DNA from 3 places in the Staphylococcus sp. M0911 genome. Region 2 is predicted to be linked to each of the others. Evidence: predicted binding sites of a transcription regulator. Region 2 holds the regulator's gene; each other region holds the start of a gene.

Region 1 (8,472 bases), 710 kb from region 2:
CCCAAATGCGCCGCCTACTAAAAATACGTAAAATACAATTTCACCGCCGCTTACTAAACCTTCTGGCACTGCTCTAAAAATATCTAAAAATGACAAATGCTGATTCGCAACTTCATGGTAAGAACCTGAAACAACTACTGTTTGACCACTTTTCTTTTCTCGAGCATATTCCCCCGCTGGTATCACATAAGTCATTATCCAAGCAAATATAATAACCATTAATAATAAAGCATACGTATGAGGTGTTTTAAATTTGAACTTCTTCGATTTTTCTTTTTTCATATAATTAATCCCCTTTTTAAATCATTGAAGTTAATATTTTTATACCGATACCCTATTTTCAGAAAATTAACAATTATTTGTTTAGAAATTTAAAAAGCGTTTAGTAACCTTGATATGTCACTAAACGCTTCATCGATTCATTATTCTTCTGATTGATTACTCATTTGCTTTTCTTTAACTTTATTACCATTTTGATCGAGTTTAATTATTTTATCTTTCTCACTCTTATATGTACCCATGATTTCCCCATCATGATTACGATAATTCACTGTCCAATTACCATCGTTGTCGAGACGGATGTTATCCCAAAGGTAGGTTTTATTATCTAATTCGCCATCAAATTCACTGATTTCATTATAAATTTGGCTTCTCATATGTGCCATCGTATTAGCAGCGTTTTTATCTGGATCATCTGCATTTTGTGCTGCACCACTATCAACGATTTGTATTTTCTTTTCCATTTCTGGTAAAGATCTATTATCTTTATTCGCTTTATATAACTGATTAATATCTAGTTCCTTACCATCATTAGATAAAGAAGCATAATCATTTAATGCACCTTGTGTACTACCTATAAATATTTTATTTTTATTTACACCAATAACAGAAGCAAACTGACCTTTCGTTGGATATACTTGATAAAACTTCATGCCTTCGGGTGCATTTTTTATAGAATCCACTTTCTCTAGCATTAGATCTTCCATTTGCTTTTTCTCAACTTCAGATCCCTTTTTATACTCATAAATGCCTGTTAGGATTTCATTTTTAGTTAACATATATTGATCTGCTTCGTTAGCATAAAATGCTAATGCTAATTTTTTCTTTTCTGATAATTGAGTCACTGACGTACTTTTGTTTTCATTTTTATTATCTTGTTTTTCTTTGTTACTATTATTTGTTTTAGACGCTTGCTTGTTTTCTTCTTTCTTATCTGTTGCGTTCGATTTTTCAGCTGAATTACAACCTGCCAAAACTAGGAATGCTGATAAACTTAATACGAAAATTCTTTTCATCAAAATGACTCCTTTCAAAAATATATTTATTAATATAAATGTAAATAAAATTCTTATTAATTTCAATACAATTCAGAATATTTTATTTAATAACTTCACATATCATTCTTTTTTAAAAGATATTTGAATAATTAAAAACACATCAATTCCAATAAGGAACTGATGTGTTTGTGAAGGGTGTTTAGTGTTATGGGTTTATTTCTTTTTATAATGTAACTGGGATCTTCCCTTTAAAATTGACGTAACGGTAGGCTTTTTTGACCGCTTCATCGTCGGGTGGTTCAACATTTTCTAATTGATATGGGATGCCTAAATTTTTCCACTTATGCACGCCGAGTTGATGATAGGGTAAGATTTCAAATTTTTCAACATTATCTAGAGAATTAATAAATTCTCCAAGTTGGATGAGGTCTTCTTTATCATCTGAGATACCTGGCACTAGGACGTGACGAATCCATACAGGTTGTTTCATATCTGACAATTTACGGGCAAATTTGAGTATATGTGTATTGGGTTTGCCTGTTAATTTAATATGTTTCTCATTATTAATATGCTTTATGTCTAATAATATAAGATCTGTATGTTTCTGTAGTTCATCAAAGTGTCGATTAAACGCAGGTGTATCATTGACGCATCCTGCAGAGGTATCAAGACATGTATGCACACCATTTGCTTGTAGTTCTTTGAATAACGCTTCTAGAAATGGCATTTGTAGTAATGGCTCGCCACCGCTTATGGTCACGCCGCCACCAGATGCATCAAAGTAAGGTTGATACGGTAATATTTCATTAACCATTTCATCTACAGTAACTTCTCTAGATGGTTCATTGATTTTCCAAGTGTCTGGATTATGACAATATAAACATCTTAATAAGCAACCTTGTATAAATAATATATATCTAATACCTGGTCCATCGACTGTGCCCATACTTTCGACGGAGTGTAAGTGTCCTTTAAGCATTTTGCTCCCACCTTATTTTTCTACATTTGTTCGTGGAATGTACGTGAAATGACATCCAATTGTTGTTCGCGTGTTAATTTAATAAAGTTAACTGCATAACCAGATACACGGATTGTTAATTGTGGATACTCTTCTGGATGTTCCATTGCATCTAATAATGTTTCTCTGTTAAATACATTGATATTTAAGTGATGACCATGTTGCATTGCATAGCCGTCTAACATACTTGTTAAGTTTTTATTCTGAGCGTCTTCTTCTTTACCTAATGATTTTGGTACGATACTAAATGTATTTGAAATACCGTCTTTACAGCAGTCATAAGGAATTTTAGCAACAGAACTTAATGAAGATAATGCACCTTTTTGGTCTCTACCGTGCATTGGGTTTGCACCTGGTGCAAATGGTTCGCCTGCTTTACGACCGTCTGGTGTGTTACCTGTTTTCTTACCGTAAACAACGTTTGATGTAATTGTTAATACACTCATTGTATGTTCTGAGTCACGGTATGTTTTATGACTACGTAATTTTGTCATGAAGCGTTCAACTAAATCGACTGCGATATCATCCACACGGCTATCGTTATTACCATATTTAGGGAAGTCGCCTTCGATTTCGAAGTCTGTAACTAGACCTTCTTCATTATGGATAGGTTTTACTTGTGCATATTTGATTGCTGATAAAGAGTCAGCTGCTACTGATAATCCAGCAATACCTGTTGCCATCGTACGAATAATATTTGTATCATGTAACGCCATTTCAATACGTTCATAACTATATTTATCGTGCATATAATGAATGATATTTAATGAATTAATGTATACACCTGCAAGCCAGTCCATCATTTTTTCAAATTTCTCAAATACTTCATCATAATCTAATACGTCTGAATGGATACCTTCATAACTTGGACCTACTTGTTTGCCAGATTTTTCATCTTTACCACCATTGATGGCATATAATAATGTTTTAGCTAAGTTAGCACGAGCACCGAAGAATTGCATTTGCTTACCGATTTTCATTGCTGATACACAACATGCGATACCATAGTCATCACCATAGCTTTCACGCATTAAATCGTCATTTTCATATTGAATTGAGCTTGTTTTAATACTCATTTTTGCACAATAAATTTTGAAGTTTTCAGGCAATCTTACTGACCAAAGCACAGTTAAGTTTGGTTCAGGTGCTGGACCTAGGTTATCTAATGAATGTAAGAAACGAAATGAGTTTTTCGTAACTAATGGTCTACCATCAATACCTACACCACCGATAGATTCAGTTACCCAAGTTGGATCCCCAGAGAATAATTCGTTATAGTCTGGTGTACGTGCAAATTTAACGATACGTAATTTCATAATGAAGTGGTCGATAATTTCTTGTACTTCACTTTCTGTAATGTCACCGTTTTTCAAATCACGTTCAGCATAAATATCTAAGAATGTTGATGTACGTCCTAAACTCATAGCAGCACCATTTTGTTCTTTGATTGCTGCAAGATATGCTAGGTATAACCATTGCACCGCTTCTTTAAAGTTAGTCGCTGGTCGACTTAAATCAAATCCGTACATTTGTCCTAGTTCTTTTAATTCATTTAAGGCACGATATTGTTCGGATAATTCTTCTCTTAATCTAATCACATCTTCTGACATTTCAGTAGACATTGTATTAAAGTCTTTAAGTTTTTCTTCCATTAAGAAGTCAACACCATATAATGCCACACGACGATAGTCACCGATGATACGTCCACGGCCATATGCATCTGGTAATCCTGTAATTATTCCAGCTTTTCGACAATTTAACATTTCTCTGGAATATGCATCGAATACTCCTTGGTTATGCGTTTTACGATAGTCTGTAAAGATTTTTTCTGTTTCTGGATCTAATTCATAACCGTATGCTTCACATGCTGCTTTAGCCATACGAATACCACCGAACGGTTGCATTGAACGTTTAAATGGTTTCTCTGTTTGCACACCGACAACTGTTTCTAAATCTTTGTCTAAATATCCAGCGTCATGTGATGTGATTGTGGATGCTACTTTCGTATCCATATCCCACATGCCACCGCGTTCACGTTCTTCTTTAGATAATTGCATCACTTGGTCCCATAATTTTGATGTTGCTTCAGTTGGACCTTCTAAAAAGGCATCGTCACCTTCATATAATGAATAATTTAGTTGAATAAATTCTCTCACGTCTACATGTCTATTCCAACGACCATTTTTAAAACCTTGCCAAGCACTAGTATGATGATTTGTTTCTAACATACTGTTCGCCTCCATTTCGTTTTGTTAACGTTTTCACATGTAGTGTAGCATGTTTATTGTGATTATTTTCACATTATTTATGACTAATTTTCAACTAAAATATGGCTGATTAGCGAACCTGTATCTTAAATTAATACAGAATTACATTTTTATTCACTGTTACATAACAGATTTATAAATATCATAAATTCAAAATTAAAATACTTACATAAAAATCAAATGAATTCATTTCTTATATACCATTATTATACTAATAAAATATGTTAAACTTATTTCGTGTACAATTAGTTGTGTATTTGGCAAATCACGTTAACAATATAAAAGGAGTTTTGTGTGATATGAAAAAGTTGTGGACTGTGCTATTGATGGGATTACTAGTACTATCAGCATGTTCATATCATCATTCTGAAGGTAAAAATGAAGCGAGCAAACAAGATGGTAATAAGCAGAATCAATCTCACAAGAAAGTTAAAAAAGATGGTAAAACTTATATTGACGGTATTTTAATTGTGAATAAGCAAATTAAATTACCAAAAGACTATAATCCTGGGGAAAATCCTAAAGCAGTGAAAGCACTAAATAAAATGATTGCTGATGCGAAAAAAGATCATATCAATCTATACAAAATTAGTGGCTTCAGAAGCTATCAAACTCAAATTCAATTATTCAATAATTATAAAGCTAGAGACGGTGAAAAAGCAGCTAATAAATATAGCTCTAAACCAGGTCATTCAGAACATCAAACTGGTTTATCATTCGATGTGGGTGCACAAGGGTCTGATAAAAACCTATACCGCAGTTTTGGTAAAACCAAAGAAGGTCAATGGATTAAACGCCATGCAGATGAATATGGTTTTATTATTAGATACGGTAAAGGCAAAGAAAATGAAACTGGCTATCAATATGAGCCATGGCATTTACGCTATTTAGGTAAAGAGAAAGCCAAAGAAGTCAAAGATTCAGGCCAAAGTTTAGAATCTTATTTAGGTTTATATCCTAAAAAATAATAAAAATACGGCTGAGATATTCATGAGGAATGAGTATCTCAGCCTTTTTAATTCTATTATTTTGCTTCTCCAACAACAGTAAAGCGTTCATTAATGTGTTGAGGATTTTCAATTTCGTCTACTAATGCAACGGCATAATCCGCATAACTGATATAGCTATTTCCTTCAGAATTAACAATTAATTGATCTTTACCAGATTGGTAATGACCTGTTCTAACACCCTCTGGATCAAATTCTGCAGCAGGGCTTAGGAATGTCCATGTTATACCTTCTGAGTTGCGTAATTCTTTAAGGTTCTGTCCTTGACCACTTGCTGATGGTTTAACAATATCAGGAAATTCTGGTGTGTCGATTAATTGAACTGTATGTGCATCATCAACATATAGACTTCCGGCACCACCAACAATAATTGCTCTTGTATCTGTTCCTTTTAAAATATCAATTAAATGACGGCCTGCATTGATATGTCCTTCTGAATCTCCTAATGGTGCACCAAACGCATTAACAACAACTTCAAATGATGCTATGTCTTTAGTTGTTAAATCATGAATGTCTTTCTCGATAACTTCTACTTCCGTATTTGTTATTTTTGATGCATTTCTCACGATGGCAGTTACTTGATGCCCTCTATCTAAAGCTTCTTTTAACACAAGTTGTCCTACTTTACCTGAAGCGCCAATAATTCCTATTTTCATTGTTAAACTCCTCCATTTATCTCTTTTAAGATTATTTACATTTTGAAATATGTTCGCTATGTTTGCAAACGTAACAGTTGCAGTTACACTTTTATCTTTTATCAATATGCTTAATTTTTAATTAAAAAAAGCTAGCACTTTACACTTAGCGCTAGCTTTATACGTCATCATTTGATTAAAACTTTTTGTAATAAATTTTGATACCTATGATGGTCAACATACCTAGTAATACCAGTCCGGCAATTGCCATACATACGTATAGAAAAATCATGCCCCAATGTGTCGTAGGTTCGACTTCTACGGTAGGTGCTTGATGTCCTTTCGTAAATTGACGATCATAATCAACATATAATTGATTATCCTCAGACACTTTTAATTGATATTTACTTTTATCTTTAGGTACTAAATCATATAAATCTTTTTTTACTTCATATTTTTTACCGTCTATTTCATGTTCACCTTTTGAAATGACTTTACGGTAGTCGTATTGCTTAAATGCATGTTCAGTTAAAGCATTCGCCAGTTTTTGACGGGCATGCTTCGCTTGTTCATCAGGGTACGGCTTAACATTAAATATGCCTGTTACGATTCTTAAATGATTTCGTTTGGCAGTTAATTCTAAATTGTATCCATTGTCACTTGTGCCTGTTTTTAAACCATCAACATCTTTCATACCATCTGCTTCATTTGGTAATGATGTATTGGTATTATGTAATTCTTGATTTGACTGCTTATCTTTAGATAGTTTTGTAATTTTTAAAACATCTGGATGTGCATTCAATATATGATTACTTAATAATGACATATCACGTGCAGTTGTATGTGAAATTGTATCATCTTTATAACTTTTTGGCTCATATGGTTTTAATATTTTATTATTAGCACCACTTGGATTCGTGAACGTTGTATCCTTCATGCCTAAGTCTTTAGCTTTTTGATTCATTCTATCTGTGAATTTCGAAGAACTACCATCAATATGTTCTGCCAATACTAATGTCGCAGCGTTACTTGATTCTAATGCAGCTTGCTTCAATAATTGATTGATTGTAACGGTTGTTCCTTCTTTAAGTGGAAATGTAGTTAAATTAGGTAATTCTGACATTTTTTCATATCGTGATGTTATTTTCACTTTATCATTCATTTTAATTTTGCCTGATTTAATATCATCATAAACCAAATTCATCGTCATCAATTTAGTATTAGATGCTGGATCTACTTGAGTATTTCCATGATAATCATAAAGTATTTGACCATCTTTAGTTGTTACTATCATCCCTTTTGGATTGTATTGCTTATCAATATCTTGATGTTCTTGTTTAGCAACATCGACTGGAGACTGTTCAGCAAAAACAGTTGGCGATATTAAGACTAAACACATCATAATCATCATTAAACTAGTAAAAACTTTTTTCAACGATGCTCCCCCTTTAGTTTGCTTTACGCAATCATTCTTAAAACTAGATGTAAGTTGCATTAATATACATTACTGAAGTCATTAACGTTTTTCGCACAAAACACTTTTAAATCCTCAAATTAAATTAATTATATGTATATTGCATACGCATAAGTATTATAACGCAAACTTATATCCAATTTAAAATCAAAATCAAATTTATTCGTTTTTATTAATTTAATCATTTGAACCGGACATCATGTGTCCTCTTAAAAGCTTTATTACTACTTCTATATGCAATGCCTTTGAATTTATTTCAAAAAAATCAAATACGTGGTTGCATTGAAAATAATCTTATTGTAGTATACTAACCATATCGAGTATATAAAATATATTTAAAGGGAAGGTAAGTATTTATGCGCTTAGGATTACTATTAATTAGACTGATGTTAGGTATTACATTTACAATACATGGATCACAAAAGGTATTTAGCGGATTTAAAGAGCCTATGGAAATGATGTCTGGGTTAGGATTCCCTGCATTTTTAGGAATTATATTAGGATTATTTGAATTTATCGGTGGTATTTTAATGATTATCGGATTATTTTCAAATTACGTTGCTGCTGGATTTATCGTCATTATGTTAGGCGCCCTATTTACAGTACACTTATCACAAGGTTACATGGCTTCTGAACTCGTCATCTTGTTACTAGTTATGAGCATTGCGGTTATGGTTTCTTATAACTGGAAGAAATTATTGGAAATATATTAAAAAAATTGAAGCCTGAGACATTTTACTTATGTCCCAGGCTTGATCTTCATATAGAGGATTTATTTTAATCGTCTTTTTGAT
Region 2 (8,472 bases):
CATGACTATCAAATTTGGTATCTGGACTTAGTATGACTCCTTGAGGTTCGAAGTGAACCAAGTCGTCACTCGTATAATTAAACCAATATTTCAAACCATGTACTGCGCCTAATGGGAACCATTGATGTGAGACATAATACTTTCCATTAAAATAAATTAAACCATTGGGATCATTTAATAAACCCGTTTCTGGTTGAATATGGAAAGTTTGTCTATACGGAGATAATTGTACTTGTTGTTTTAAATTTAATAATTTATCGCTATCAACCTCTTCTATTCGTTGATAACGTTCTTCTTTAGTCCATTCAGTCATTCATATCCCCCTATTTTATAATAATCGTTTAAGTAAATGGGGTTAAGTTTATAAATAATAAAGAACCCTTGATACATATACTTATGTTTAAGCATGATGTTTGCACCTAAGATCGAAACTTTATGCTATATCATACACGTTCATGTAAATGTATGTCTTTATACTTGTTCTCCCCAACTTGCATTGTCTATAGAATTTGTTTTCTAAATTCTATAGACATGAGTCACTTGACCTAGTAAGTATGATGTTTATATTTTATCATTTATACTGGTATCGGTTCCATATAAATTGAATATATTCTTTATAATTTCACTGGTATCACGATGGATTCTTCAATAGATTCTCCCTTAATCAATTGTCTAACTTCAAGCATCGCACGTTGTCCCGCTTCATAATAATTAAACTGTATTGTTCGAATAATTGGAGAAACAATTTGTGTCATAGGATCTCCACCAAATCCATGAATTATTGTTGGTTTTAATAATTGATCTGAATTAAAACGATATTTATGAATTGCCAACGCAATGGCATCAGTCGCACCAATAATGACGTCAGCATCATTAATCTTTGTTAACGTTTGCTTAATATCTTTTAATGCTTCTTCATATTTAAATGAGGTTTCAAATATATCTGGTTTAATTTGATATTTTGATAAGCCATCGATTAAACCACTTTTCCTATGTACACCTACCGCAATATCTTTCTCAGTAACACTAAAAAATACAACACGTCGCGGTTGTCTTTGACCTACCCACTCACCCACTTTTAATCCTGCTTGATAATCATCATGCGTGATGCTATGTAAACCAGGATATGCTTGTCCAACAATAATGACAGGTACATTAGCTTTATCAATCACTTCCAAATGTTTATCAGTAATATCAGTTGCCATTAAAATAATTGCATCTACTTTACTACGAGATAACGTTTCAATGGCTTCAATTTCTGCTTCCATATGTAATCCAGTATAGTTAAGTAACAGTTGATAGTTATGTTGTTGACATTGATTTACGATACCCTTCACTGTTTCATCAACAGCATAAGAGTTCATCCTTGGAATGATAGCACCTATAATACGTGTTTGAGTTGCTCTTAAACTTTGCGCGAATTGATTCGGTTGGTAGTCATGTTCATTAATGATCCTACTTAGTTTCAAACGTGTCTTTGGACTGACAGATCCATTATTTAAATACCTAGAAACCGTACTCTTTGATACTCCTGCTAATTTTGCGATATCCGATATATTTTTTATAAAAGTTACTCACCCATCATATTTTGGAAAACTTATATCTATTCTATCATAAATGTAATCGCTTAAAATACTAATTTCTAGTTGAATAAATATAGATAGAGCACCCATGATGGATGCTCTATCTATATTTATCATTATTTTACGCCTTTTGTACAGTAATTGTCCAAGACGCATCACCAAGTTGTTCATAATTAGTAACAGGGTAACCATTTTCTGCCGCCCAATTAGGGATTGCCTCAGTCGCCTGTGTACAATCAAAATCAATTTTTAATTCATCACCAGAATCTAATTCAGTCATTTTCTTTTGAGCTTCTATTAAAGGGAAAGGACAAACCATACCAACTGTGCCTAATTCATATACCATAATAACTCCTCCTTAAGTCGTTTGTGTTTGTTGTTTTTTAGTCGATTGTTGTAGTTGTTTCATTGGCTTAATAAAAATAAAGTAACTCATAAACCATACACCTAGAATCATTGAACCTAGACCAATCCAGCCTTGCCAACTCATTGTCGCCGTTTCAACTAAGCCATTACCGATTGAACAACCACCTGCAACAGAGGCTCCAAAGCCCATTAAAATGCCACCAATTGCACTATTTCTAATTGTTTTCTTATCTGGTAAACGCCATTTAAATTCTTTTGATCCTTTAGCAGCAATGTAAGAACCTAGGAATATACCTATAACTAAAAATGCGCCCCAATCAATGAGTTGTGTATTTCCAGTAATTAAGAAATTAACAATATTTGCTGAAGGTGTCGTAATTCCTAATCCATAATCTCTACCAGTAGAACTACTCATTGGCCAAGCTAATAAAGCGATTAAACCAACTGCAATAGCCGCTACAAACGGATGATATCTTCTTTCAAATAAATAATGTCTTACGCCTGAATACTTCTGTTTTAATTTAGGGACTGCTACTTTAGGCTTTTTAAGTGTTTTTGTCACTAATATTAAAGTAATTAACGTTATTAGTATTACTAAAATCCAATTGGGAATATGCAATGTATCTGCCATACTTGCATTGACATTTGTAGGTTGATTAATTACTTTTAGGACTGGTGACAAAACACCTGTCTTAGTAATTGCACTTGTTAATGCATATAAAATGAGTGCAACCCAACTACCTATTAAACCTTCTCCTGCTCTATAATATGTTCCAGTAGCACAACCACCTGCTAATACAATACCTATGCCAAAGACAAAAGAACCAATGATTGTACCAACAATTGGAAATGTGTGTGCTGGAACATTTACTATACCTAAACTTGTTAATATTAATAAACCAATACTTTGAACTGTAATAGCAACAAGCAATGCATAGAACATTTTATTACTTTTTTGAACATACATATCTCTAAAACCGCCTGCTAAGCAAAAGCGTGTTCGTTGCATTACAAATCCTAATAGTACGCCGACGATCAAACCGCTTATAATCATCCAAACCACGTTATCACCCTTTTCCGATATAAATACTAAGTTATTTTACAGGATAAAGTGTTATATTTCAAGTTCACTATCATAATATGTTTCTTAATTCTACACATTTATCAATGAAATGCTTTATTTAAAATAAAAAAAGAGTACATCTCGATAAGATGTACTCTTGCTCATCACTTTTTAAAGTGCTTGTATTTCATCGATATAATGAACTAATGCTTGCAATTCATTTGCTTTAAAATGACTAAATTTATACCAAGTTTGGTTATAGTAAATCAATAATTTATGTCCCAGTAACCCCTTACGTATTTGGTAACGAATAATTTTTTTAACATCAATATCTAAATTTAGAGGATTATGATTTGTATAATAGGACTTGAACACTAATGTATGACCGTTCAATACCAATTGTCCTGGAATGTATATTAATGTAGGTAAATGTGCTTTATACATACACCCTATTTGAATCAATACTTTATCATTCATAAAAAGTCCCACCAAATGATCAATATGCTATTTCATTGATTCATCATAATTTCTCATAAAGAAAAGTAAGGACTGTAATTCAATACCTAAATCAATATGATGTACTTGTACATCAGTTGGCGTACTCACTCTCGCTGGTGTAAAATTCATAATACCTTTAATACCAGATTCAACCAGCTCATCTGTAACACTTTGGGCAACCTGTTCAGGTGTTGTAAGAATGACTACATCAATATCTTGATTTGATAACGTATGTTTTAAAGTCTTGCTATCTTTTACAACAACACGGCCTACTTGTTCGCCGATGACATCTTGATTTACATCAAATGCTTCTGTAATGGTCATTTCATCGTGAATTGAGAAGTTATATGTTAATAATGCTCGACCTAAGTTACCCACACCAACAATTGCAATTTTAATATCATTGCTACCACTAATTTCAGCTTTGAAAAATTCAATTAAACTATCTATATTATAGCCATATCCTTTTTTACCTAATTCGCCAAAATATGAAAAATCTCTACGAATCGTAGCTGAATCTATTTGTAATGCTTCGCTAATAGCTTTAGAATTAACACGGTCAATACCTTTAGATTTTAGATTACTCACAAATCTATAATATAACGGTAAACGTTTTAAAGTTGCTCGAGGAATTTTAACGTTACTTGCCATTTTATTTGTCTCCCTTCGACGCTAAACGGTTTTAATTTTATGTATATATGTTTGCAACAATAAAAATCCAAATAATTGTTCACAATGAATACTTGCTAATTATACATTAATAAAATTTAAAAATAAATATCCTAGTTTCAAGACACAGCTTAATACTGTAAAATAAATATTAATATGATAAACAAAACATTTAAACATATCAAACTATATGTATAGTTTATAATGATATCGCATATTTAGAAAGGTGAAGTCGGATGATACTTTTACAACTTAATGACATCTCTAAATCGTTCGATGGTGAAGATATCTTTACTAACGTTGATTTTGAAGTGAAAACAGGTGAACGAATAGGCGTTGTTGGACGAAATGGTGCCGGTAAATCAACACTTATGAAAATCATTGCTGGCGTTGAAGATTATGATAGTGGTCACATTTCAAAGATTAAAAATCTTAAGATGGGCTATTTAACACAACAAATGACGTTGGACTCTAACGCCACTGTGTTCGAGGAAATGTCAAAACCATTTGAACATATTAAAAATATGGAACTATTAATCAAACGTGAAACAGATTGGTTAGCTGCCCATGCAAATGAGTATGATACACCTACTTATCAATCACATATGGAAAAATATGAATCTTTATCAAATCAATTTGAGCAATTAGAAGGTTATCAATATGACAGTAAAATTAAAACAGTTCTTCATGGATTGAATTTTAATGAAGATGACTTTAATAAGCCTATTAATGACTTTAGTGGTGGTCAAAAAACACGATTATCACTTGCACAAATGTTGTTAAATGAACCAGATCTATTATTACTTGATGAACCTACCAACCATCTTGATTTAGAAACTACAAAATGGTTAGAAGATTATTTGCGTTACTTTAAAGGCGCAATTGTCATTATAAGTCATGATAGATATTTCTTAGACAAAATCGTTACACAAGTTTATGACGTCGCTTTAGGTAGTGTTAAACGATATATTGGTAATTATGAACAATTTATTCAACAGCGAGATAAATATTATGAAAAACGTATGCAAGAATATGAAAAACAACAAGAAGAAATTAAACGGTTAGAAACATTTGTAGAAAAAAATATCACAAGAGCTTCTACAAGTGGAATGGCAAAGAGCCGTCGTAAAACATTAGAAAAAATTCAGCGTATTGATAAACCAATGATTGATGCAAGAAGTGCTAACATTCAATTTGGATTTGATAGAAATACCGGAAATGACGTCATGCATATCAAACAATTAGAAATTGGTTATGATGATACACCTATTACTAAACCTATTAATTTGGAAGTATCCAAAGGTGATCACATCGCTATTATTGGGCCAAATGGTGTCGGTAAAACCACTTTAATTAAAACCATTGCTCAAAGACAACGTCCACTCGGTGGCGAAGTCACATTTGGTGCTAATTTACAAATAGGTTACTATGACCAAAAACAAGCTGAATTCAAATCAAATAAAACCATTTTAGATTATGTTTGGGACCAGTATCCAAATATGAACGAAAAAGATATTCGAGCAGTATTAGGCCGTTTTTTATTCGTACAAGACGACGTCAAAAAAATTATCAATGATTTATCTGGTGGCGAAAAGGCAAGATTACAATTAGCCTTGTTAATGTTGCAACGTGATAATGTACTTATTTTAGATGAACCTACCAATCACCTCGATATAGATTCGAAAGAAATGTTAGAACAAGCTTTAGAACATTTTGCAGGTACTATTATCTTTGTATCCCATGATAGATACTTCATCAATCAATTAGCCAATAAAGTATTTGACCTAGATCATGATGGTGGAAAAATGTATCTTGGTGATTATCAATATTATATTGAAAAAACAGAAGAAGCTGCAGCCTTAAAAGCTAAAGCAGAGAGTGAAATTGAGTCTGCAAATCACTCAAATACTAAACATACTACAGCGTCATCATATGAAAACCAAAAGCAGCGTCGTCGCGAACAACGCAAAATAGAACGTGAAATCGAGCAACGTGAAGCCATCATCGAATCATGTGAAGCAAAGATCGAAGACATTGATCATCAACTTACACAACCCGATGTTTATAGCGATCCTGTAAAATCCAATGAACTAGCTGAATTAAAATCGAATACCGAACAAGAATTAGAACAAGCAATGCTTGAATGGGAAGAATTACAAGAAAAATTATAAATAACTATTATTTTTCCAGACACTAGAAAGTAGATTTTCTACTTTTTAGTGTCTTTTTTCTGATTTTTAATTGATTATTATTAACATTCATTTTCGCCTATCTGATGGCTATCCACAGAGTTATCCTAGTTATCCACAGGTAATATGTAACTAAATTTTAGAGTTATTCAGATAAAAATTTGCTATATCCACAAAAATTAACACCACTTATCCACAAGTTGTGCACTTATTGTTGATAAGTACGCATGTTCCCTATTGACATATCTTCTGACTTCTCATTTTTATCATTGATTGTTTCAAATTAAATGATATGAAATAATTAAAAAAACAATACATCAAGGAGTTTTTAAATGAATGACCCACAGTTATTTTTATTATTTGTTTTAGGCGTTATTATATTAACCACAGTCGTTAGTATCATTACTTCTATCATTAATAGACGACAGTTCATTAATAAAATTAACGGCTTATGGTCTAATCAAGAAAAGTTAGAAAAATTTATCAGGCCAAATGCGAAATATGATTATCAATTTCAAACCTATTTTGATAACTATGATGATCGTCAACTAATTGATAACAAGACATGGTCTGACTTAAATATGGATGCATTATTTCAAAGTATGAATTTCAATTTCACAGCACTTGGGGAGATGCGTTTATATGCAACATTACGTAGAATGTTTAAAATGAACAATAAAATATTACTCAATCGTTTTAAAGAAGATACTTCTTTTAGGAATCAGGTTTCATTACGGTTAGGTCTAGTTGGTAAAAGTGTCTATCCACATTTTCCCGATCAACTCACACCTATTAAATGTCAAAAAATATTTATGCTAGCCCCCTTATTACCAATAATCGCTTTAATTTATACGTGCTTTGATGCGTCAAATGGTATTCTGTTATTCATCATGGCATGTGTGATTAATATCATTTTATCGGTCAGTTTAAAACGAACTTATGAACAAGATTTAAAAACCATTTTTTATACTGCTAATATTTTAAAGCAGTGTAAAAATCTTACTGATATAGAGGGAACACCGCAAATAGACGTTAATTTCAATCACTTTAAAACTGCAAGATATTTAAGTGGCATATTAGCTAAAGTCGAAAGCGTTGACTTTGCATCAGCCTTTGTTTTATTAATTAAAACTATATTTATGTTAGATTATCTTATTTTTCACACGATTCAACATAGTTACTATAAATATTTAGATGAAGTATTAAAATGCTACGATTATATTGGCCAATTAGATAATCATTATGCAATTGCCTTATACCAAGAGACATTAGAAGCATACTGCGAACCTGAAATAATTCAAAATAGTAATACTCAACAGCAATTATGTGAGTTTAATCAACTTGTACATCCATTAATTAACAATGCTGTTCCAAATGATTTAAATCTCAATCGAAATATTTTATTAACCGGTTCGAATGCATCTGGTAAATCAACCTTCATGAAGACTGTTGCGCTTAATCTTATTTTGGCTCAAACAATTAACACTGCAACAGCCACTCAATTTAAATATGTACCTGGATTAGTCTACACGTCTATGGCTAATGCAGATGATGTCTTATCAGGAGATAGCTATTTTATGGCTGAATTGAAATCCATTCGCCGTTTATTCAATATTTCAACGGATAATCAAGTATACTGTTTCATTGATGAAATCTTTAAAGGAACCAATACTACAGAACGTATTGCCGCTTCTGAATCAGTATTAACTTATTTATCTCACTTGCCAAATTACTATGTATTAGCTGCAACACATGATATTGAATTATCAAATTTATTAAATATATCTTATACAAATTATCACTTTAATGAATCAATTAAAGATGATTCCATTGCGTTTGACTTTAAAATCAAACCAGGTAAAGCAAATACAAGAAATGCAATCGAATTGCTAAGATTGACACAATTCCCTACTGATATTTATGAACGTGCCAAACAACAAGTTAAGGATATATAATAAAAAGTCAGTAGTGTGAGATTCTATTTAATCTCGCATTACTGACTTTATAATTATGATAAAGATTCAATTGAAAAATCTTCAATATCGATATTATTTTGTCCATTCATTGCCATATCCCCACGAATGCCTGCTAAATACAAGAAATG
Region 3 (8,472 bases), 880 kb from region 2:
CGGAATTTCAAATTGTTCAAGCATTGTGCAACTTTCACTCATAATTTCCCAATCGGAAGAACTACCCATAATGACTGCTACTTTCAAGATGTACACCCTTTCAAAACTTTGGATTTATTTGTCAGTAAGTTGTATATTACAGATATAGCATAACAATCATCAAATGCTTTTTCAATCAAAAATCGAACTTTAATTTGAAATTCTAATTAAATTTACGTCTTTTAGCTATTAAATTGTGTAAATTTAATGTTAAAGTTAAGTTATTGAAAAATTAGGAGGAGATATTGTGGTAGCAAAATTATTAGATGGTAAACAAATCGCTAAAGATTATCGTCAAGGTTTAAAAGATCAAGTTGAAGTACTTAAATCTAAAGGATATACACCAAAATTATCAGTCATATTAGTCGGTAACGATGGTGCTAGCCAAAGCTATGTTAGGTCTAAAAAGAAAGCTGCAGAAAAAATTGGTATGATTTCTGAAATCGTTCATTTAAGCGAAGATACTTCTGAAGAAGATGTTTTATCAGAATTAGAACGTTTAAATAATGATGATTCTGTCAGTGGTATCCTAGTTCAAGTACCTCTTCCAAAACAAGTTAGTGAACAAAAAGTATTAGAAGCTATTAATCCAGAAAAAGATGTAGACGGCTTCCATCCAAGTAATATTGGTAAATTATATATTGATGAACAAACTTTTGTACCTTGTACACCACTAGGTATCATGGAAATTTTAAAGCATGCTGATATTGATATCGAAGGTAAAAACGCTGTGGTTATTGGTAGAAGTCATATCGTAGGTCAACCTGTATCCAAACTTTTACTGCAACAAAATGCAACTGTCACAATACTACATTCAAGATCGAAAGACATGGCGAGTTTCGTTAAAGAAGCTGATATCGTTGTCAGCGCAGTCGGCAAACCTGAATTAGTTACTAAAGAAATGGTTAAAGAAGGCGCGGTTATTATTGATGTAGGTAATACACCTGATGAAAATGGTAAATTAAAAGGAGATGTCGTATTTGACGAAGTAAAAGAAGTCGCAAGTGCTATTACACCTGTACCAGGTGGCGTTGGTCCTTTAACAATTACAATGGTACTGAATAATACTTTACTAGCAGAGAAAATGCGTCGAGGTATTGAATAACCGTATAAATAAAAATAGCAGGAGGCCATGACCTCCTGCTATTTTTATATTATATTCAATTCTAATTATACCGCTACACTTAATTTAGGTATAAATGTTTCGTAATGAATTTTAGATTCATCAACATTTAATTCTTTTAAAGATTTAATCATTGATTGAATAAATGATTTTCCACCACAAACATAGATTTCCGTATCATCAATCCACTGTTTTAATTGCTCACTACCAATATAACCGTTTTTATTTTTATCATGTAAGTCATATGTTGCTTGTGTATTCTTATTAGCAATAGAAGTTAATAATGATGAGAATGGTGCATCATTCGTGTCATTTGTCACTTGTATAAATCGAGCTTCACCATTGTCATTTACTACTTCATTAAACATAGATACGAGTGGCGTTACACCTATACCAGATCCTAAGAACAATTGTTTATTACTCTTTTCAACAACATGGAATGGTCCTACAGGTGCTGTTAAATTAATGTTATCTCCTTCTTGATATTCATCGTGTAAAATTGTAGATACTTCACCTTCATGTTCTGTAGTGACATCTCTTTTCACTGCGAATGTAAGATGGTTTTGATCACCTTTTACAATTGAATAATGTCTTTTAGCTCTGTATGGCATTTTTTCACTACCCACATCAACGGTAATATATTGACCAGGTACAAACTGACTTAAATCATATTCATTTGAAGATACTGTGAAAGCCTTAATATCAGAAGATACTTGTTCTATTGTTTCAACTTTAAATGGTTGGAAACCATCCCATAACATTTCTGTGTATATATCCTTTTCAACAGAGATGAAAATATCTGCAATTTCTTGGTATGCTTTCTTCCATGTTTTGATAATTTCATGGTCATCATCTAATCCAACAACATCTTTGATTGCTGCAATTAAGTTTTCACCAACGATATCATACCCTGCTGGTGGTACTTGTAAAGCGCAATGTTTATACGCGATTTCTTTAACTACAGGTAGGATAGCTTCAAGATGATCAATATTAACCGCCGCAGCTAACACAGATTGTGCTAACGCAGTAGATTGTAATCCTCGCTGTTGATTTGTTTGATTAAACATGTTTTTTAGTTCAGGATGTTGTTTGAACATGCGTGCATAAAAATTCGAAGTGATTTCTACCCCTTTATCTTGTAATACAGGTACTGTTTCTTTAACTACGTCTTTTTCTCTTTCACTTAACATTATTTCCACTCCCAGATAACTCGTATTTAAAACCAAAACTTTTTACATTGTCATTCTATACCGTATATATATATTGAATCAAAGAAATGTTAAATTGTTCACATAACGTTCAATTTACATAATTTTAATTATTTATTTCTTATTATATGTTTTAAAAATCTAATTAATCAGGTATATTAAAACTATAGTATGATGTACTATTCTGAAAATTAACGTATGATATACATAAATCGTAGTTGACTAACATTCGGAGGTTACTTTATGAATAAACTAATTCAGTCACTATCAGCAATCGGAGTATCTGCTACTTTAGTCACACCTAATCTAAATGCCGAAGCGACAACTAATTCGGAACCTCAATTAAGAGGCGTGAATGACATCATCATCGAAAAAGGTGAAGACTATAACCTACTTCAAGGCATTAGCGCTTATGATAAAGAAGATGGTGATTTAACACATAAAATCAAAATTGATGGCGATGTTGATACTACTAAATCAGGTACATATGAGGTTAAGTACAAAGTCACAGATTCAGACGGTGCTCAAAAAACTTCAATTAGAAATATTAAAGTCAAATAATATTTTATATTTAGTTGAGATTAAATTCTCAACTTTTTTTATTTTCTGAATTTCTTCAAAATATCTATCTTGAAAATCATAATTTATTGCAATTTCACAAATTTATCCTTTTTCACAAAATGTACACACAATTTTAACAAATCTTACAATCCCCGTCATATCTCAAATTTTTTAAAATTTTTTGCTTATATCAATAATTTTTTTCTTTTAGGTACTTGTAAATATTGCGTAATAAACTAAAATTAATGGTAAGCCCTACATTTGTAGTATTAGGAGGTCAAAAAAGTGTCAAAATTTAAGTCTTTGCTTCTAATGGTCGGAACACTAATTTTACTTAGTGGTTGTTCGAACATTGAAGTTTTCAATGCAAAAGGGCCAGTAGCAAGTAGTCAGAAGTTCTTGATCATCTATTCAATTATCTTCATGCTTGTTATTGTTGTCGTTGTTCTTGCCATGTTCGCATTCTTTATTTTTAAGTATAGCTACAATAAGAATGATGAATCAGGTAAGATGCACCACAATTCTTTAATTGAAACAATTTGGTTTGTGGTACCTATCATTATCGTTATTGCTTTAGCAATTCCAACTGTTAAAACATTATACGATTATGAAAAACCACCAGAAAAAGACAAAGACCCACTTGTGGTTTACGCAGTCAGCGCTGGTTACAAATGGTTCTTTGCCTACCCAGATCAACACATCGAAACTGTTAATACTTTAACAATTCCTAAAGATCGACCAGTTGTATTCAAGTTACAATCTATGGATACAATGACAAGTTTCTGGATCCCAAAATTAGGTGGTCAGAAATATGCCATGACTGGTATGACTATGAATTGGACATTAACAGCAGATCAAACAGGTACTTTCAGAGGTAGAAACTCAAACTTCAACGGTGAAGGTTTCTCACGTCAAACATTTGATGTTCACTCTGTAAGCCAAAGTGATTTCAACAAATGGGTGAAAAAAGCTAAAAGTAAGAAAACGTTAGATCAAGATACATTTGATAAACAAATCTTACCAAGCACACCTAACAAAGAATTAACGTTTAATGGTACTCATATGGCGTTCGTTGACCCTGCAGCTGATCCTGAGTATATCTTCCACGCATACAAACGTTATAATTACGTTCAAAAAGATCCTAACTTCATCGACGAAAAAGATCTTTATAAAGATGTTAAAGATAAACCAGTGAAACCAGCACGTAAGGTTACTATTTCAAACGCTAACTACAAACGTCATGGTATGACACCAATGATTCTTGGCAACATTGAAAAATACGACAATGAATTCAAGAAGAAAGAAAAACACAATGCTAAGGAAATGGAAAAAATTTCCAAAGAAGCAAAAGACGATAGTCCGTCTAAAAAAGATGATCATGGAGGTGGACATTAATGAATTTTCCATGGGATCAATTAATCGTTAAAGGTAACTGGATGATTACAATGGCACAAATTGGTGCGCCATTCTTAGTTATCGGCCTTATAGCGGTAATTACGTATTTCAAATTATGGAAATATCTTTATAAAGAATGGTTCACATCCGTAGACCATAAAAAAATCGGTGTTATGTATTTAATCTGTGCCGTATTAATGTTCGTCCGTGGTGGTATTGACGCGTTACTTATTCGTACGCAATTAACTATTCCAGATAACAAATTCTTGGAATCAAATCACTACAATGAAATTTTCAGTACGCACGGCGTTATCATGATTATATTCATGGCTATGCCATTTATCTTTGGTTTATGGAATATTGTTGTTCCTTTACAAATTGGTGCACGTGATGTTGCCTTCCCTGTAATGAACAACGTAAGTTTCTGGCTATTCTTTGCTGGTATGATTTTATTCAACCTATCATTTATCATAGGTGGATCACCAGCTGCTGGTTGGACAAACTATGCACCACTTGCTGGTGAATTTAGTCCAGGTCCAGGTGTTAACTACTATCTAGTTGCAATTCAAATCTCCGGTTTAGGTACTTTAATGACCGGTATCAACTTCTTTGTAACAATCTTAAGATGTAAAACACCTACAATGAAGTTTATGCAAATGCCAATGTTTACTGTAACAACATTCATTACTACTTTAATCGTTATCTTAGCTTTCCCTGTATTAACAGTGGCTTTAGCTTTAATGACAGCAGATAGAGTGTTTGGAACAGCATTCTTTACAGTTGCAGATGGCGGTATGCCTATGCTATGGGCGAACTTCTTCTGGGTATGGGGGCACCCTGAAGTATATATCGTTATCTTACCTGCATTTGGTATTTACTCTGAAATTATTCCAACATTTGCGCGTAAACGCTTGTTCGGTCATCAAAGCATGGTCTGGGCAACTGCTGGTATCGCGTTCTTAAGTTTCTTAGTTTGGGTTCACCATTTCTTCACAATGGGTAATGGTGCTTTAATCAACTCATTCTTCTCAATTTCAACAATGTTAATCGGTGTACCTACCGGCGTTAAGCTATTCAACTGGCTATTAACATTGTATAAAGGTCGAATTACTTTCGAGTCACCGATGTTATTCTCATTAGCATTCATCCCTAACTTCCTATTAGGTGGGGTTACTGGTGTAATGTTAGCGATGGCATCAGCTGACTATCAATATCACAACACTTATTTCTTAGTAGCTCACTTCCACTATACATTGGTTACTGGTGTAGTATTTGCCTGCTTAGCTGGTTTAATCTTCTGGTATCCAAAAATGATGGGCTACAAATTAAACGAAACGTTAAACAAATGGTGCTTCTGGTTCTTCATGATCGGATTTAACGTTTGTTTCTTACCACAATTCATCCTTGGATTAGATGGTATGCCACGTCGTTTATACACTTATATGCCTTCTGATGGTTGGTTCTTATTGAACTTCATTTCAACTATCGGTGCTTTATTAATGGCAGTCGGTTTCTTATTCTTAGTGGTAAGTATTGTATACAGTCACATCAAAGCACCACGTGAAGCTACTGGTGATAACTGGGATGGCCTTGGTCGTACATTAGAGTGGACTACTGCTTCAGCAATTCCACCTAAATACAACTTTGCTGTCACTCCAGATTGGAATGACTATGATACATTCGTAGATATGAAGGAACATGGTCGTCATTACTTAGACAACCATAATTACAAAGATATTCATATGCCAAATGACACTCCAGTTGGTTTCTGGATGGGTATCTTCTTCACAATTGGTGGTTTCTTCTTAATCTTTGAAACAATCATTCCAGCGATCATCTGCTTAGCAGGTATCTTTGGTACAATGATTTGGAGAAGTTTCCAAATCGACCACGGTTACCATATCCCTGCTTCTGAAGTAGCTGAAACTGAGGCACGTTTAAGAGAAGCACGAATTAAAGAAAGGGAGGCTGTAAGTCATGAGTCATGATACTAATACAATCGATTCACGTACGCATGAAGGCGAATTAAATAAACTTGGCTTTTGGATTTTCCTTACAGCCGAATTCGCGTTATTCGGTACCCTATTCGCAACGTTATTAACTTTGCAACACGGTGGCGATTACGCTGGCAAGATGACTACAGAATTATTTGAATTACCATTAGTTTTAATAATGACATTTGCGTTATTATTAAGTTCATACACTTGTGGTATTGCAATTTACTATATGCGTAAAGAAAAACAAAACTTAATGATGTTTTGGATGATTCTTACTGTACTACTAGGGCTTGTTTTCGTAGGTTTCGAAATCTACGAATTCGCACACTACGCAACTGAAGGTGTTAACCCTACTATCGGTTCCTTCTGGTCTAGTTTCTTTATTCTATTAGGAACACACGGTTGTCACGTATCAGTTGGTATTGTTTGGATTATTTGCTTATTAATTCAAATTGCTACTCGTGGTTTGGATTCATATAATGCTCCAAAATTATTTATAGTAAGTTTATACTGGCACTTCTTAGATGTTGTTTGGATCTTCATCTTCACTGCCGTATATATGATAGGGATGGTGTATAGCGGATGAATACAATCGTAAAACATACAGTAGGATTTATTGCTTCTATCGTATTAACGCTTTTAGCAGTTTTCGTAACTCTATACACATCAATGACTTTCCAAGCAAAAGTAACTATTATTTTTGGATTTGCATTTATCCAAGCTGCACTTCAATTATTAATGTTCATGCATTTAACTGAAGGTAAAGATGGACGAGTTCAATTATTCAAAGTTATCTTTGCAATTATCATAACTCTAATTACTGTTATCGGAACATATTGGGTTATGCAAGGTGGTCACTCACACCACTTATAAAAAGTATAAAAATCATACTTTTAGACCTGTTAGCATTTGCTAGCAGGTCTTTTTTACGTCAAAATATAGTTATCTAATATTATTAAGGAGCAGATAGACATGACGATCCCATTAATTATAGATACCGATCCGGGCATTGATGATGCCGCAGCGATTAGCTTAGCACTCAATCATCCTCAATTAGATGTAAAAATGATTACAACTGTAAATGGTAATGTAAATATTGATAAAACTACTGGTAACGCTTTAAAATTAAAACAATTTTTCAATAGCAGTGTTCCTGTTTTTAAAGGCGCATCACGTCCATTAATTTCAAATCCTGTTGATGCAGCTGAAGTTCATGGGGAATCCGGTATGGATGGCTATGATTTTAAATCTCCTACAGATGAAACAATTTCACCTATGAACGCTATCGAAGCCATGAAAAATGTATTAAAGGAAAGCACTTCCCCCATTACTATTGTTGCTATTGGACCATTAACAAATATTGCGCTTCTACTTGCTACCTATCCAGAAATCAAATCAAAGATTAAGCAAATTGTAATTATGGGTGGTAGTAGCGGCAGAGGTAACGTTACACCTCTTGCAGAATTTAATATATATTGTGATCCTGAAGCAGCTAATATTGTTTTTAATTCTCAACTTCCATTGGTTATGGTTGGATTAGATTTAGCACGTCAAGCCATGTTTTCTCATGAATTTATAAAAAAAATAAAAACAATGAATCAGACCGGTGATATGTTATTTCAACTATTCCAACATTATCGAACTGAAAATGTTCATGAAGGTATCAAATTATATGATGTATTCACTATTTTATATTTAATCGATGCTGACCTATTTAATGTATTTGATGCTAACGTTCAAATAGAATTACAAGGTATACTTACTAAAGGGGCAACTGTTGTAGACTTTGATCCAATAGAACCCAACTGTCAGGTCGTTCATTCCCCTATTTCAAAGCATTACCAACAAGCTTTTTTACAAGCACTTGCTCACTGTAAATAAATTAATACAAAAACGCACATGTTGTCTGTCTCATAGACAACATGTGCGTTTATATTTTTATCATTCAACTTATTTCACTTGAATTCCAGGAACATTATATTGCTTTTTCTGATGAAGCATATCATAGAATACATGTTTCATTTTATTCTCATTAGTTTCATCAGCTGTTTCACCTTCTACAGTTAAGTTACTTGCTAATATCACGATATATTTGTCATTGTAATAAACTGTAAATTTCTGTCCGAAGAATACACCATTCACTCGGTTT

The links. Region 2 encodes Rex, which represses fermentation and respiration genes when NADH is low (regulators of the CRP and FNR family bind a similar motif). Its sites were predicted from a motif close to TTGTGAAATATTTCACAA; they were not measured.
Region 1: pflB (formate C-acetyltransferase) is a predicted target of Rex. The motif match lies at 4,580-4,597, and genes of this name have one in related genera.
Region 3: qoxA (cytochrome aa3 quinol oxidase subunit II) is a predicted target of Rex. The motif match lies at 2,975-2,992, and genes of this name have one in related genera.

What each region holds. Positions count from the first base shown of each region.
Region 1 covers NZ_CP022881.1:159,940-168,411, reverse strand. The annotation lists gene ssp1_RS00735 (YfcC family protein) at 1-282, opposite strand, end outside; gene ssp1_RS00730 (hypothetical protein) at 423-1,295, opposite strand; gene pflA (pyruvate formate-lyase-activating protein) at 1,501-2,256, opposite strand; gene pflB (formate C-acetyltransferase) at 2,277-4,523, opposite strand; gene ssp1_RS00715 (M15 family metallopeptidase) at 4,862-5,530, shown strand; gene ssp1_RS00710 (NAD(P)-dependent oxidoreductase) at 5,587-6,225, opposite strand; gene pbp4 (penicillin-binding protein PBP4) at 6,401-7,639, opposite strand; gene ssp1_RS00700 (DoxX family protein) at 8,035-8,391, shown strand; gene ssp1_RS00695 (PepSY domain-containing protein) at 8,456-8,472, opposite strand, start outside.
Region 2 covers NZ_CP022881.1:873,743-882,214, reverse strand. The annotation lists gene ssp1_RS04275 (sucrose-6-phosphate hydrolase) at 1-313, opposite strand, end outside; gene ssp1_RS04270 (LacI family DNA-binding transcriptional regulator) at 615-1,565, opposite strand; gene ssp1_RS04265 (sulfurtransferase TusA family protein) at 1,705-1,929, opposite strand; gene ssp1_RS04260 (YeeE/YedE family protein) at 1,942-3,012, opposite strand; gene ssp1_RS04255 (hypothetical protein) at 3,184-3,489, opposite strand; gene ssp1_RS04250 (redox-sensing transcriptional repressor Rex) at 3,517-4,161, opposite strand; gene abc-f (ribosomal protection-like ABC-F family protein) at 4,416-6,350, shown strand; gene ssp1_RS04240 (MutS-related protein) at 6,701-8,323, shown strand; gene tsaD (tRNA (adenosine(37)-N6)-threonylcarbamoyltransferase complex transferase subunit TsaD) at 8,377-8,472, opposite strand, start outside.
Region 3 covers NZ_CP022881.1:1,753,617-1,762,088, forward strand. The annotation lists gene purE (5-(carboxyamino)imidazole ribonucleotide mutase) at 1-87, opposite strand, end outside; gene folD (bifunctional methylenetetrahydrofolate dehydrogenase/methenyltetrahydrofolate cyclohydrolase FolD) at 287-1,144, shown strand; gene ssp1_RS08460 (globin domain-containing protein) at 1,210-2,352, opposite strand; gene ssp1_RS08465 (DUF5011 domain-containing protein) at 2,614-2,931, shown strand; gene qoxA (cytochrome aa3 quinol oxidase subunit II) at 3,217-4,326, shown strand; gene qoxB (cytochrome aa3 quinol oxidase subunit I) at 4,326-6,314, shown strand; gene qoxC (cytochrome aa3 quinol oxidase subunit III) at 6,304-6,909, shown strand; gene qoxD (cytochrome aa3 quinol oxidase subunit IV) at 6,906-7,196, shown strand; gene rihC (ribonucleoside hydrolase RihC) at 7,296-8,204, shown strand; gene ssp1_RS08495 (serine hydrolase domain-containing protein) at 8,274-8,472, opposite strand, start outside.